3 regions of the Streptomyces sp. NBC_00358 genome follow, and region 3 is predicted to be linked to each of the others. Evidence: riboswitches for the same ligand, from Rfam matches in the RefSeq annotation. Region 3 holds a riboswitch; each other region holds the start of a gene.
What was found. A riboswitch is a leader RNA that binds a small molecule or an ion and turns the genes downstream of it on or off. The one in region 3 is predicted to bind cyclic di-AMP.

Region 1: it holds a riboswitch for cyclic di-AMP, as region 3 does, so the genes downstream of both, OHT01_RS07065 (M23 family metallopeptidase) here and OHT01_RS33785 (C40 family peptidase) in region 3, are expected to answer to the same signal.
Region 2: it holds a riboswitch for cyclic di-AMP, as region 3 does, so the genes downstream of both, OHT01_RS17340 (transglycosylase SLT domain-containing protein) here and OHT01_RS33785 (C40 family peptidase) in region 3, are expected to answer to the same signal.

The regions. Positions count from the first base shown of each region.
Region 1 is NZ_CP107976.1:1,714,181-1,718,066, reverse strand. Features, by position in the region: gene OHT01_RS07085 (aspartate aminotransferase family protein) at 1-257, shown strand, start outside; gene OHT01_RS07080 (helix-turn-helix domain-containing protein) at 371-1,009, shown strand; gene OHT01_RS07075 (DUF6126 family protein) at 1,039-1,155, shown strand; gene OHT01_RS07070 (tyrosine-protein phosphatase) at 1,178-1,975, opposite strand; cyclic di-AMP (ydaO/yuaA leader) riboswitch at 2,607-2,765, shown strand; gene OHT01_RS07065 (M23 family metallopeptidase) at 2,768-3,661, shown strand.
Region 2 is NZ_CP107976.1:4,131,500-4,135,385, reverse strand. Features, by position in the region: gene OHT01_RS17350 (hypothetical protein) at 1-151, opposite strand, end outside; gene OHT01_RS17345 (HAD family hydrolase) at 443-1,252, shown strand; gene OHT01_RS17340 (transglycosylase SLT domain-containing protein) at 1,323-2,093, opposite strand; cyclic di-AMP (ydaO/yuaA leader) riboswitch at 2,097-2,257, opposite strand; gene OHT01_RS17335 (CocE/NonD family hydrolase) at 2,885-3,886, opposite strand, start outside.
Region 3 is NZ_CP107976.1:7,899,168-7,903,053, reverse strand. Features, by position in the region: gene OHT01_RS33795 (ATP-dependent Clp protease proteolytic subunit) at 157-792, shown strand; gene OHT01_RS33790 (hypothetical protein) at 800-1,105, shown strand; cyclic di-AMP (ydaO/yuaA leader) riboswitch at 1,475-1,639, shown strand; gene OHT01_RS33785 (C40 family peptidase) at 1,643-2,116, shown strand; gene OHT01_RS33780 (DUF6328 family protein) at 2,218-2,790, shown strand; gene OHT01_RS33775 (LysE family translocator) at 2,744-3,367, opposite strand; gene OHT01_RS33770 (LysR family transcriptional regulator) at 3,477-3,886, shown strand, end outside.

The DNA of each region.
Region 1 (3,886 bases), 6.2 Mb from region 3:
TGCTGCAGGCCGCGCGCAAGGGTCTGTTCGCGCAGATGGTCGTCGTCCCGCTGCTCCAGCGGCACCGCATCCTCACCCAGGTCTCCGGCGACCACCTGGAGGTGATCAAGCTGATCCCGCCGCTGGTCGTCGACGAGCAGGACGTCGACCGGTTCGTGGAGGCGTTCACCGCGGTGATGGAGGACGCGCACGGCGGCGGCGGACTGATGTGGGACTTCGGGAGGACACTGGTCAAGCAGGCGGTGGCCAACCGCTGAGCCCCGTCCACCCCTGAGGCCCGCCGTCTCCGGCGGGCGGAGGGCACGTGAACCCGGTTTGCCTCTGGGGCAAGAAAATTGCCCTGGAGGCAATCGTCGGGCTCAATGGTCCTATGATCCCCGCCGATCCAGGGGCGGCCGACGAGCCGTCCGCCGAGCTGCACGCCGTGGCGCCCCAGCTCCGCGCGCTGCGCCGCGGCGCCTCCCTCACGCTGGAGGCCGCCGCCCGCGCCGCCGGGCTGTCGCCCGCGCACCTCTCCCGTCTGGAGACCGGACAGCGCCAGCCCTCGCTGCCGATGCTGCTGACGCTGGCCCGTGTCTACGGTACGACGGTCTCCGAACTGCTCGGCGAGACGGTCGCCGACCGTGACGCGATCGTGCGCGCGGCCGACATGGAACCGACCCCTGCGGGCGGCTGGACGTACTGGCAGGCCGGCGCCGCGGGCCGCGGTATGCAGGCGCTGCGCGTGCACGTTCCGTACGGCTCGCAGGGCGACATCGTGCGGGTGCATCCGGGCGAGGAGTGGCTGTACGTCCTCCAGGGGCGGCTCAGGCTGCGCCTCGGGGACACCGCGCACGTCCTCGAACCGGGGGACAGCGCCCACTTCGACTCGCTCACCCCGCACCGCATCGCCGCCGCCGAGCGCGACGGAGCCGAGCTCCTCTTCGTACACACCCTGCTGCAGAGCCCCGTCGCCGCGCTGTGCCTCGGTCCGGCGACGGGCCACCCCACCTCGGGAGAGACGTCATGACGGAACCCACAGAACCCCGCCGGCCGTCCATGGAGGAGAAGTTCCCGCGCGCCCTGTGGGTACGGCTGATCATCTACGTCGCCGTGGGCCACCTCTTCGCGGCCTTCGTCTACCTGCTCTTCACGCTGGGCGCGCAGAACCAGTAGCGGCCCGCGTCCCGGGTGCGGTTCAGTCCAGGAGTCGCTCGCGCAGGCGCTCCCGCAGCTCCGGCGTCATGCCCAGGCCCCGCTCCAGATAGACGTCGACGCTGCCCCAGGTCTCCTCGACCGTCTCGAACGCCGCCGTCAGGTACTCGGCGCGCGCGTCGAACAGGGGGCTGAGCAGCTCCATGACCTCGGGGGAGTAGGCGGTGGCCGAGGTGTTGTTGCGGTGCACCTTGTAGCGGCGGTGCGTGGCGTTCGACTCCAGGTAGTCGGCCACGATCGCGTCGCGCTCGACGCCGAGGGCGAGCAGGGTGATCGCGATGGACAGTCCGGCGCGGTCCTTGCCGGCGGCGCAGTGCATCAGCGCGGGCACGCTGTCCTCGGCCAGCGCGCGCAGCACCTGGGAGTGCTCGGCCGTGCGCTCCTTGATGATCGTGCGGTAGGAGCCGATCATCCGGGCCGCGGCCTTGCCGTCGCCGAGGATCGCGCGCAACTGGTCGAGATCGCCGTCGCGGACCATCTTCCAGAACTCACTGCCGTCCGCCGGGTCGGTCAGCGGAAGATTCACGTTCCGCACGCCCGGCAATTCGACGTCCGGGCCCTCCAGCTTCTGGTCGGCCGCATTGCGGAAGTCGAAGATCGTGTGGAGCCCCAGGGAGGCGAGGAACGCGGCGTCCTCCTCCGTGGCGTGGGCGAGGTGGCCGCTGCGGAACAGGTGCCCGTAGCGCACTCGTCGGCCGTCCGCGGTGGGCAGGCCACCCACGTCGCGGAAGTTGCGCACTCCGCCGAGCTCGGGCTCGGTCGACGGGACCTGCTGGGTCACGGGGGCTCCCCTCATTCGGCCGCCGGCGTCGCAGGGCTGGACTCGGCGTCGCTGGTCGGCAGTTGTGTGCGGCTCGCGCCCTCGACGATACGACATGGGTTCCTGAGGCAATGAGTTGTCCACAGGCGACGCCTCCCGGACGCGGAGCCCGCGTTGATGTTGCCCAATAGGTGCATATGTTCGAATTCACCGAAGGGTCGGCCTTGTGGGCGACCGTGCGGACCTGGCGGAATGAATTCGGCCGATATGAGGCATTGATGCACGCCGTTTTGCGTGTCGGCTCACGTGGGGTGCTGGATGTGATGGATGTCCGCCCGCATCGCATCTGACTGTTCTGCCCGAAATGGCGCCTTCATTACAACTGGCCCTGGAATAGCGCATCCTGGGTCGAGTCGCGTGAGGAGCGTCATATTCGTGACGATGAGTTGCCGCCTCCATTTCTCAACCGGCCCGCAATTCCGGGGAGGTTGAGAGGCCCGGAAGATCGTCATTCCACGGAGGGTGACGGCAATTCCACCATGGATCAAGAAAGGCGAGCGCACGGAATCCGCGCACAGTTGTCGACGCGCTCTCATGTCGCTTACGTTCTGCCTCAATCCGGACGGACGCCCAATCCTGCCGCCGCCCGGAATCCGCAAACTCACCCGTACACGGCAGGAGCGGGGGACCCACAGGTTCCGTGCCTGTCCGGACTCCGGAACAGGCTAGGGGTACAGCCGCGCAGCAGCGCGGCCGGGCATCTCCAGCCCGCACCCGACAGCTCACCCCGCAGGCGCCGGAGAGGAAATCGTCATGCCCGCGAAGGGTAAGCACCGCCGTCCCAAGTCCTTGCGTTTCACCCGCTCCATCGCCGTGGCCGGAACCGGTGGCGCAGCGCTCGCGCTGCCTCTGATGGGAGCCACGGGCGCCCACGCCGCGACCCCGGCCACCGCCGTCGCGCAGCATGTCGAGAAGGCCGCGGCCGCGGCTCCCGCCGCCGAGAAGACCGTCACGACGAGGACGTACGCGGTGCGGGCCGGTGACTATCTCTCCAAGATCGCCGACGAGCACAACGTCAGCGGCGGCTGGAAGAAGATCTACTCCGACAACCGCTCCGCCATCGGCGGCGACCCGTCGCTGATCCACCCGGGTCTGAAGCTGTCGCTCGGCAAGAAGGCCGCCTTCGCCGGCGCCGCCCACTCGGCCACCCGCACGTCGGCCCCGGCGGCGAAGACCACCCAGGCGACCCCGGCCGCCGACACGGCTCCCTCCAACTCGGCCTCCGCCGAAAGCGGTTCCGGCTACACCCTGCCGGTCCAGGGCGGCAGCGTCGGCACCGGCTACAAGGTGGCGGGCAGCATGTGGTCCAGCGGCTACCACACGGGCGTGGACTTCGTGGTCCCCACCGGCACCACGATCAAGTCCATCGCCGCGGGCACCGTCGTCTCCGCCGGCTGGGGCGGCGCCTACGGCAACCAGGTCGTCATCCAGCACGCCGACGGCAAGTACTCCCAGTACGCCCACATGTCCTCGCTGTCCGTCTCGGCGGGCCAGACCGTGACGGCGGGCCAGCAGATAGGCCTCTCCGGCGCGACCGGCAACGTCACCGGACCGCACCTGCACTTCGAGATCCGCACCACGCCGGACTACGGCTCGGACGTCGACCCGGTCGCCTACCTGCGGTCGCACGGTGTCGCCGTCGGCTGACGCGTCACCCCGAGTTCCATGAGCTTGCCCCGTTCCTGACCTGACAGCAGGACCGCCGCCGAAGGCCGGACCCCATGATTCCCGGGGTCCGGCCTTCGGCGGTTTTCCGTCACGAGGCGCGTGTACGGCGAAAGTAGCTGTCGTCCGGCGGCATGTGCGACCGTGCCGAGCGATTCTCCGCGATGTCCCGGCCATCGAGTGATCGCTGCTTCAACGTCCTTGATC
Region 2 (3,886 bases), 3.8 Mb from region 3:
CTGCGGTGCGCAGGTGTTGGCGGAACGGGGTCACCGGGTGGGACGGTCCAGGAGGCTGAACAGCGGACCAGGCCGAGACGGCGGACTCGGCAGACCCGGCGGACCCGAGGGACTCAGCGGGCCCGGCGGACTCGATCGGCTCAACGGGCATGTGTCTCCTCTGACTTGGTGTCGGGCGGGTCCGTACTCGTCGGCGGCCACCGTCGTGGTGCGAGCCGACTTCGAGGCGGCCGGACACCGAGTCTCCTTGCCGCCGGGCGTGTTGGGGTGTTGTGGTCGGTCGTGTGCGGGAAAGTCGGTGTGGGCGGAAGCGGACCCTGCGTGATCCGAAGCGGTCGCAACGCGCTTGCCACCGTACGGTGAACGGCGTTGCTGACGGGATACCGGACGTCGTCCGGTTCACGCCGGGCCGATGAGTCGTTCGATCCGTATTCTTCGGATCATGGCCGCTCCGACTGCATATTCACTCATCGCCACTGACCTGGACGGAACGCTGCTGCGCGGCGACGACACACTCTCCGACCGGTCCCGGGCCGCGTTGGCGAAGGTGATCCAGGCGGGTGCCCAGCATCTCGTGGTGACGGGCCGCCCCGCCCCGCGCGTGCGACCGCTCCTCGACGAACTCGGCGGTGAGGGACTGGCGGTGTGCGGACAGGGGGCGCAGCTGTACGACGCCGGGGCGGACCGCATGCTCTGGTCGGTGACCCTGGACAGGGAACTGGCGGAGACGGCGCTCGGCAAGATCGAGGCGGAGGTCGGACTGCTCTACGCGGCGGTGGACCAGGACGGTGTGGACGGCCTGACGCTCATCGAGCCGGGGTACGTGATGCCGCATCCGACGCTGCCGGCGGTGCGGGTGCCGCGCCGGGACGACCTCTGGACGGAGCCGATCAGCAAGGTCCTGCTCCGCCACCCGTCGTTGTCGGACGACGAGTTGGCGTCCGCGGCGCGGGGTGTGGTCGGTTCACTGGCGACGGTCACCATGTCCGGGCCCGGCACCGTCGAACTCCAGCCATGTGGTGTGACCAAGGCGACGGGACTCGCTCTCGCCGCCACGCACCTCGGACTCACCCCGGCGGGGACGCTCGCCTTCGGTGACATGCCCAATGACATCCCGATGTTCGACTGGGCCGCGCGCGGCGTGGCGATGGCCAACGCCCACCCGGAACTGAAGGCGGTGGCCGACGAGGTCACCCTGTCGAACGAGGACGACGGCATCGCGGTGGTCCTGGAGCGTCTCTTCGGTTTCTAGCGGCGGCAACGCGCCCGCCGGCGGACCTCGAAAGGTGCCGCCGGCGGGCGAGGGGGAAGCGGGGGTGCGATCAGTAGGCGCCGTTGACGTTGTCGATGGAGCCGTAGGTCTTGGCCGCGTAGTTGCAGGCCGCGGTGATGTTCGCGACCGGGTCGTAGATGTTCATCGACGTGCCCGGGACGTGGAAGGCCTGGAACGTGGGGTCGATGACCTGGAGCAGACCCTTGGAGGGGATGCCAGCGGCGGCGTTGGAGTCCCAGTTGTTGATGGCGTTGGGGTTGCCGGAGGACTCGCGCATCACGTTGCGGTGGATGCCGTCGTAGCTGCCCGGTATGCCCGCCTTGGCCATGACGTCCAGGGACTGCTTGATCCAGCCGTCGAGGTTGTTGGCGTACGTCTTGGCGGAGGCCTGCGTGGCGGTGGTCACCGTGGACTTGGCGACGGCCGGGGTCGCGTTCGCGGTCGTGCGCACGACGGTCGACTTCAGCGTCTTCGTGCCCACGGTCAGCTTCAGACCGGGGCGGATCAGGGAGGGGTTGTCGCCGATGACCGCGCGGTTCGCCGTGTACAGCTTCTTCCAGCCACCGCTCGTCGGGTGCTTCTGCGCAACCTTCGAAAGGGTGTCGCCCGCGACCACCTTGTAGGTGAGGAGCTGGACGTTGGGGACGACCGCGGTGTGGGCGGCCTTCGTGAGCTGGGGAGCCTGCGCCGGGGTCGCGGCCTGGGCGCCGGTGGCGCTCACGAGCGGGAGGGCGAGGGCGATGCCGCCCGTTCCGGCGGCGATCATGCCCCGGGTGATGACGTTGGTCTTCGTGCGGCGGTGCTTGCCTCGTACGGGCATGACGAATTTCCTCTCCGACGCCTGCGAGGTGAGCTGTCGGGTTCGGGCGGGAGATGCCCGGCCGCGTTCTGGGCGCGGCTTCACCCCTAGCCGGTCCGGTGTGTCCGGATCGGCGGCTTACCTGTGGTTCCCCCGCTCCTGCCGTGCGTGGGTGGGTGGGTTTCCGGGCGGCGGCAGGATTCGGCGATCCGCCCGGGATCGACGAGAACGTATGCGAGAGCACATGTCCGGAACAAGGCCAGATTTGGCTGCGAAGATCGCTTTCGCCTGGTTAGGGCACGGGGAATAAGTCCGATTGCGCCGGAATTGGATCCTCAACTTGCCTTTGGCGAACGGGTTGGCCGGAAGGCGGCGGGCGAGGGCTCCCCGGTTCGCTGGTGACTCAATTCACGAGACCAAGGGTCATCAAGGCGGCATGCCGGGTAATTCGGGCATTCGATCTTCCGGTGGCGGGTGGGTGCCGGGCCCCCGGGCGGGCGTCGGACGGCTCTTCGCGCAGGGAATCGGCAGAGGATTCGGCGCGGGATGCGCGTGATGTGCGGGGGTGTGCGGGGATGCGGGGTACGGCAGGCGTCAGGGGTGCGGCCGGTTCCGAGCCGGGGTGTCGGCCGGGCGCGTGTTGAAGTGCCGCCCGGGGTAAGGGGGTTCGGTGTGCGCGCGTGACGCGCGGGCATGGGAATGCGCGGCGCGCAGGAGGCCCGCGAGGGCGAACTCCCGCCCCCGTAGGCCTTGTCGGCCCCCTGTCGGCACCCCTGTCGCCAGTCCTGTCGGCAGTACTGTCGGCGGGCCCGTCAGCCGGCCGTGCGCGGGATCCGCTTCTCCCAGGTCCGGTGGAAGACGACCTCGTCGCCGTCCTTGCAGACGACCTCGTCGGTCGTGATGAAGTCCTGTGCGTCGCAGGTGATGGCGGAGGCCGTCTCGACGCGGGCGTCCCACGGCAGGTCGGGGCGGTGCAGTCGGATCGACCAGGTCGAGCGGGCACGGGCGGACAACGGGTCCGACTCGTCGATCGTGTACGTCTCCAGCGCGTCCTCCGTGCATTCGAGGCCGTCGGGGTACACCCGGGTACCGCCGTGGCCCGGGTCCACCTCCAGGCGCCAGGTGCCCGCGGCCACGTCACGCAGCACCAGGCGTTCCGGGCGGGGTTCGTCCAGGGTCGCGGAGACGGTCGCGCCGAGAGGTTCGGACTCCTCCGGTTCGCCGAACGCGATCGAAGGGTCCGACTCCCGTGCCCGTACGGGGAGTTCGAGCGTGCTGCCGATCGCGTCCAGGGTGAAGCCCGCCTCCGAGCCCGGCTGGGGCCAGATCCACGGCCAGTACGCGGAGGAGACGCCGAGGCGGATGCGGTGACCCGCCGGGAAGGCGTAGCCGATGGCGTTCAGGTCGAACGCGACGTTCTCCGCGGTGCCGGGTTTCCAGGGAACGGTCCGGTCGAGGCCCTGGCGCGCGGACAGGTTCAGGGCGCCTCGGGAGACGAGCGTGGACGCTCCGTCCGGGCCCACGTCGCACAGCCGGGCGATCACCTGGCCCCGGGGTGACCCGGACGTCAGTCGCAGATTGACCCGAGGGTGGCCCAGCACCCAGGTCTCCTCCGCGACCTCGAACTCGAAGCAGGCCGACCTGGCGTCCTCCTCCCGCTGGTCCGGCGGGAGGTCGGCGTCATGGCCGGAGGGCAGGAAACGGCCCGCGTCGACCCCCGTGTGCTGAGGGGACCGCACCGGCACGGGGGCGCCCTGGAGCGCGTACGCGACCGGGGTCACCGAGGGTGAGGGCCAGCCCGGGTCGCCCACCCA
Region 3 (3,886 bases):
CGTAGGCGGACGGCACGGAGCAGCCCGCCACCGGCTCCCGCACACGGGCGCCCGCCCACTCCCGCAGGCGGACGCCCGCCGTTTCGCTGTCAGCATGGCCCTCTTCCACAGAGGCGTACGTCCTGTACATTTTTTACAGACCTGAGGAGGCGCGCCATGGACAGCCCGTCCGCCCGCTACGTCCTGCCCGAATTCACCGAACGGACCAGCACGGGACACCGGACGCTGGATCCGTACTCGAAGCTGCTCGGCGAGCGGATCGTGTTCCTCGGGACGCCGGTGGACGACACCTCGGCGAACGACGTGACGGCGCAGTTCATGTACCTCGAACACCAGGCGCCCGAGCAGGACATCTCGCTCTACATCAACTCTCCGGGCGGCTCCTTCAGCGCGATGACCGCGATCTACGACACGATGCAGTTCGTCACCTGCGACGTCGAGACGATCTGCCTCGGCCAGGCGGCATCGGCGGCGGCCGTCCTGCTGGCCGGCGGCACGCCGGGCAAGCGGCTCGCGCTGCCGGGAGCGCGCGTCCTGCTCCACCAGCCGTCGGCCCACGAGCCGCTCCAGGGGCGGACGAGCGACCTGGTCATCCAGGCCGGGGAGTTGCTGCGTACCCGCGAGACGCTTGAGGACCTGCTCGTACGGCATACGGGACAGAGCCCGGGGCAGGTCGCAGCGGACATCGAACGGGACAAGATCTTCGACGCTCCGGCGGCGCTGGCCTATGGGCTGATCGACCGGATCGGCCCGAGCCGCAGGACCTCGTTCGAGACGCGCGGCGCGAGGTGAGCGGCCGATGATCCCGGACCTCCCGCCGCTGCCCGCGCTGACCCGCGCCGAGGCCGAGCTGATCGACCGCTACCTCGACGTGGTCGACCTGCTCGGCCGGATCAACCCGTCCCGCCCCGGGGACACCTATCGCGGCCTGAGGGCGGCTCAGGCACTGGTCGTCAAGGCCGCGGCCCTGCGGGACGCGCTCACTCTGATGCACCAACGGGGCGAGAGCGAGATGCACGCCCCGACGCTGGCTCAGGCCCTGCGGGTTCTGGACGGTGAGCGGCGCGCGGCCCGGGTCACCGTGCCGCCCGAGTCCGGCAGTTGACGCACCCACACTTTCGAGCCGGTACACGCCGCCGCCCCGCGGTGTCCGGTCCGGGACTCAAACGGACCGGATGGTGTACCCCCCGATGGCGTATTGAACGATCCTTTCTGCGACCCCTCCGAGTTGCGCAACACGCCGACCAGAAAGGCGGGATGAAGCCCTTAGCCGCAGGTGCGGGCGTCGTCGATGTCTCCAACACCCCCTCGAACAGAGGGGTGTCCACCCGAACGGGTGAGTGGTGAGTAAGCCCACAAAACGCCGGTTCCGCTCGGTATTTCCGCCACTCATGAGTGAAGATCCCTTCCGACGACAAGCCCCCGCCACAGCGGCGGGGCGGTCCGGGCGGACGCCGAGTCCTGCCGCCGCCCGGATGACCGGTCGACAGATGTGCATCGGCAGGAGTGGAGGACCCAGCTAGACGGGTCGCCGGAACGGTTCCGGGCGGTCCTTGGGGTGAAGCCGCAGCTGCGGCCGGGCAACTTCGCCAGCCCGAATCCGACAGGTCATCCTTCACAGGCGGCTGACGAAGGGTTGCGCATGACTGCGCTCAATCGTGTCCCGTCGCTGTGGACCCGGGCCGGTACGGCCTCGGCGCTCACTCTTGCCGCCGTGGGCGGCAGCCTCGTGGTCCCCGGCGTCGCACCCGACGCCGAGGCGGCCACCCTTGCGACGAGGGCACTCCAGGTCGCGGCGTCGAAGCACGGCTCCCCCTACCAGTGGGGCGCCACGGGACCGCACCGCTTCGACTGCTCCGGGCTCACGCTCTATTCGTACAAGAAGGCGGGCAAGAAGCTGCCTCGTACGGCCGCGGCGCAGTACAACAAGACGCACCATGTCTCGGCCTCGCACCGCAAGGCCGGTGACCTCGTGTTCTTCCACTCGGGCCGGAACGTGTACCACGTCGGCATCTACGCCGGGAAGGGAAAGATCTGGCACTCCCCGAAGACCGGGGAAGTGGTGAAGCTCCAGAAGATCTGGACGAGGAGCGTCTGGTACGGCAGGGTCAGCTGATCCTGTCCCCGGGGCGGCGGTACGCGGCGCGTACCGCCGCCCCGGGGACACGCGGCGTGTGAGGCGTGTGCGAGACGGGCCGGAGTGGTTACTCATTCCCCATGACCGCCGACCCGGCCCGCACGCCCCGGAACGAGACGTCCGCGCGAAGCGACCCTCCCCAGGAGACGCGGACGTCCGGCCGCGACGAGACACCCCTCGAACGGGCGGACCGCAACTTCGCCGAGCTGCTCCAGGAGTTGCGCGTCACCCAGACGGGGGTGCAGATCCTCTTCGCCTTCCTGCTGACGCTCGCCTTCACCCAGCGCTTCCCCTCCCTGGACACCGTGCAGCGTGCGACCTACGTGGTGACGTTGCTGCTGTCGGTGCTGGCCGCCGCCCTTTTCACGGCCCCCGCGGCGCTGCACCGGTCGCTGTTCCAGCGGCACGCCAAAGCGACCATCGTGCAGGTCTCCTCGCGGCTGGCCACCGTCGGCCTGTGCGTCCTGATGCTGGCGTTGACGGGTTCGGTGCTGCTCGTCGTGGACGTGGTGCTGGGGCGCGGCGCGGGCATCGCGGCGGGCGCGGGCACCCTGGCCGTCTGCGTGGCCCTGTGGGGACTGCTGCCGTGGCTGGTGCGGCGCCGTCTCAGCTCCTCAGCGGCTCCAGGACCAGGACAAGGCCCAGAACGGTGAGGGCGCCGCCGGTGACCGCCTCCACGGCGCGTGGGGCGCGCGGTCCGCGCAGCCACCGTCCGAGCCGGTCCACCAGCAGCGCGACGGCCGGGAACCACACCAGGGCCAGCACGACCACGATCAGCGCCAGCAGCAGCGTCCGCGGCATCGCGGGGCTGCCCGCGGGCACGAACTGCGGCAGCAGGCTCAGGAAGGTGATGGGCGCCTTGGGATTGAGCGCGTTGGTGACGAAGCCCTGCCGGAGCGGACGCGCCCCCGGGCCCGGCCGCTCCGCGTCGGCCTCCCGCTCACGCGGACGGCCCAGCGAGCGCAGCGTCCGCGCGCCCAGGTACAGCACATAGGCGCCGCCGAGCAGTTGGAGCGTCCGGAACAGCGCCGGGACGGCGGTGAGGACCGCCGCGACCCCTGCGACGGCGAGCGCGGTGTGGAGCAGCAGCCCGCCCGTGATGCCGAGGGCGCACGCGACCCCGGCCCGGCGCGAGACGAGGGCGTTGCGTACGACGACGGTGAAATCCGCGCCCGGCATGGCGACCATGCCCGCGGCGACGCCCGTGAAGGCGATGAGCTGTGCGTCCATGCCCTCAGACTGCCCGGCCCGGGCCTTCAGCAGGTATGTCGAATATCCTGGGCCGGTCTTAAGCGATCGTTTAGACCGGGCGGGGTGACGCCGGTCCGGAAGGGATGCGATGTACGACCCGACACGGCTCGCGGCGCTGGTGGCGGTCGCCGAGGCAGGGTCGATCACCCGGGCCGCGGAGCGTCTCGGATATACCCCGCCGGCCCTGTCCCAGCAGGTGGCGAAGCTGGAGCGGGAGGCGGGGGCGACCCTGCTGGTGCGCTCGCATCGCGGGACGCGGCTCACCGGCGCGGGTGAGCTGCTGGTCGTGCGGGCCCGCCGGGTCCTCGACGAGATGGAGCTGGCCCGGCACGAACTGGCCCGGCTGACGGGACTGTCGGGCGGCACCCTGCGCCTCGGCACCTTCCAGACGGCGGGCATCCATCTGCTGCCGCCCGTACTGACCGCCTTCCGCCGGGCCCACCCGGACGTGGCGCTCGCGGTCGCGGACTACGAACCTCCGCACGGGATCGCGGCGGT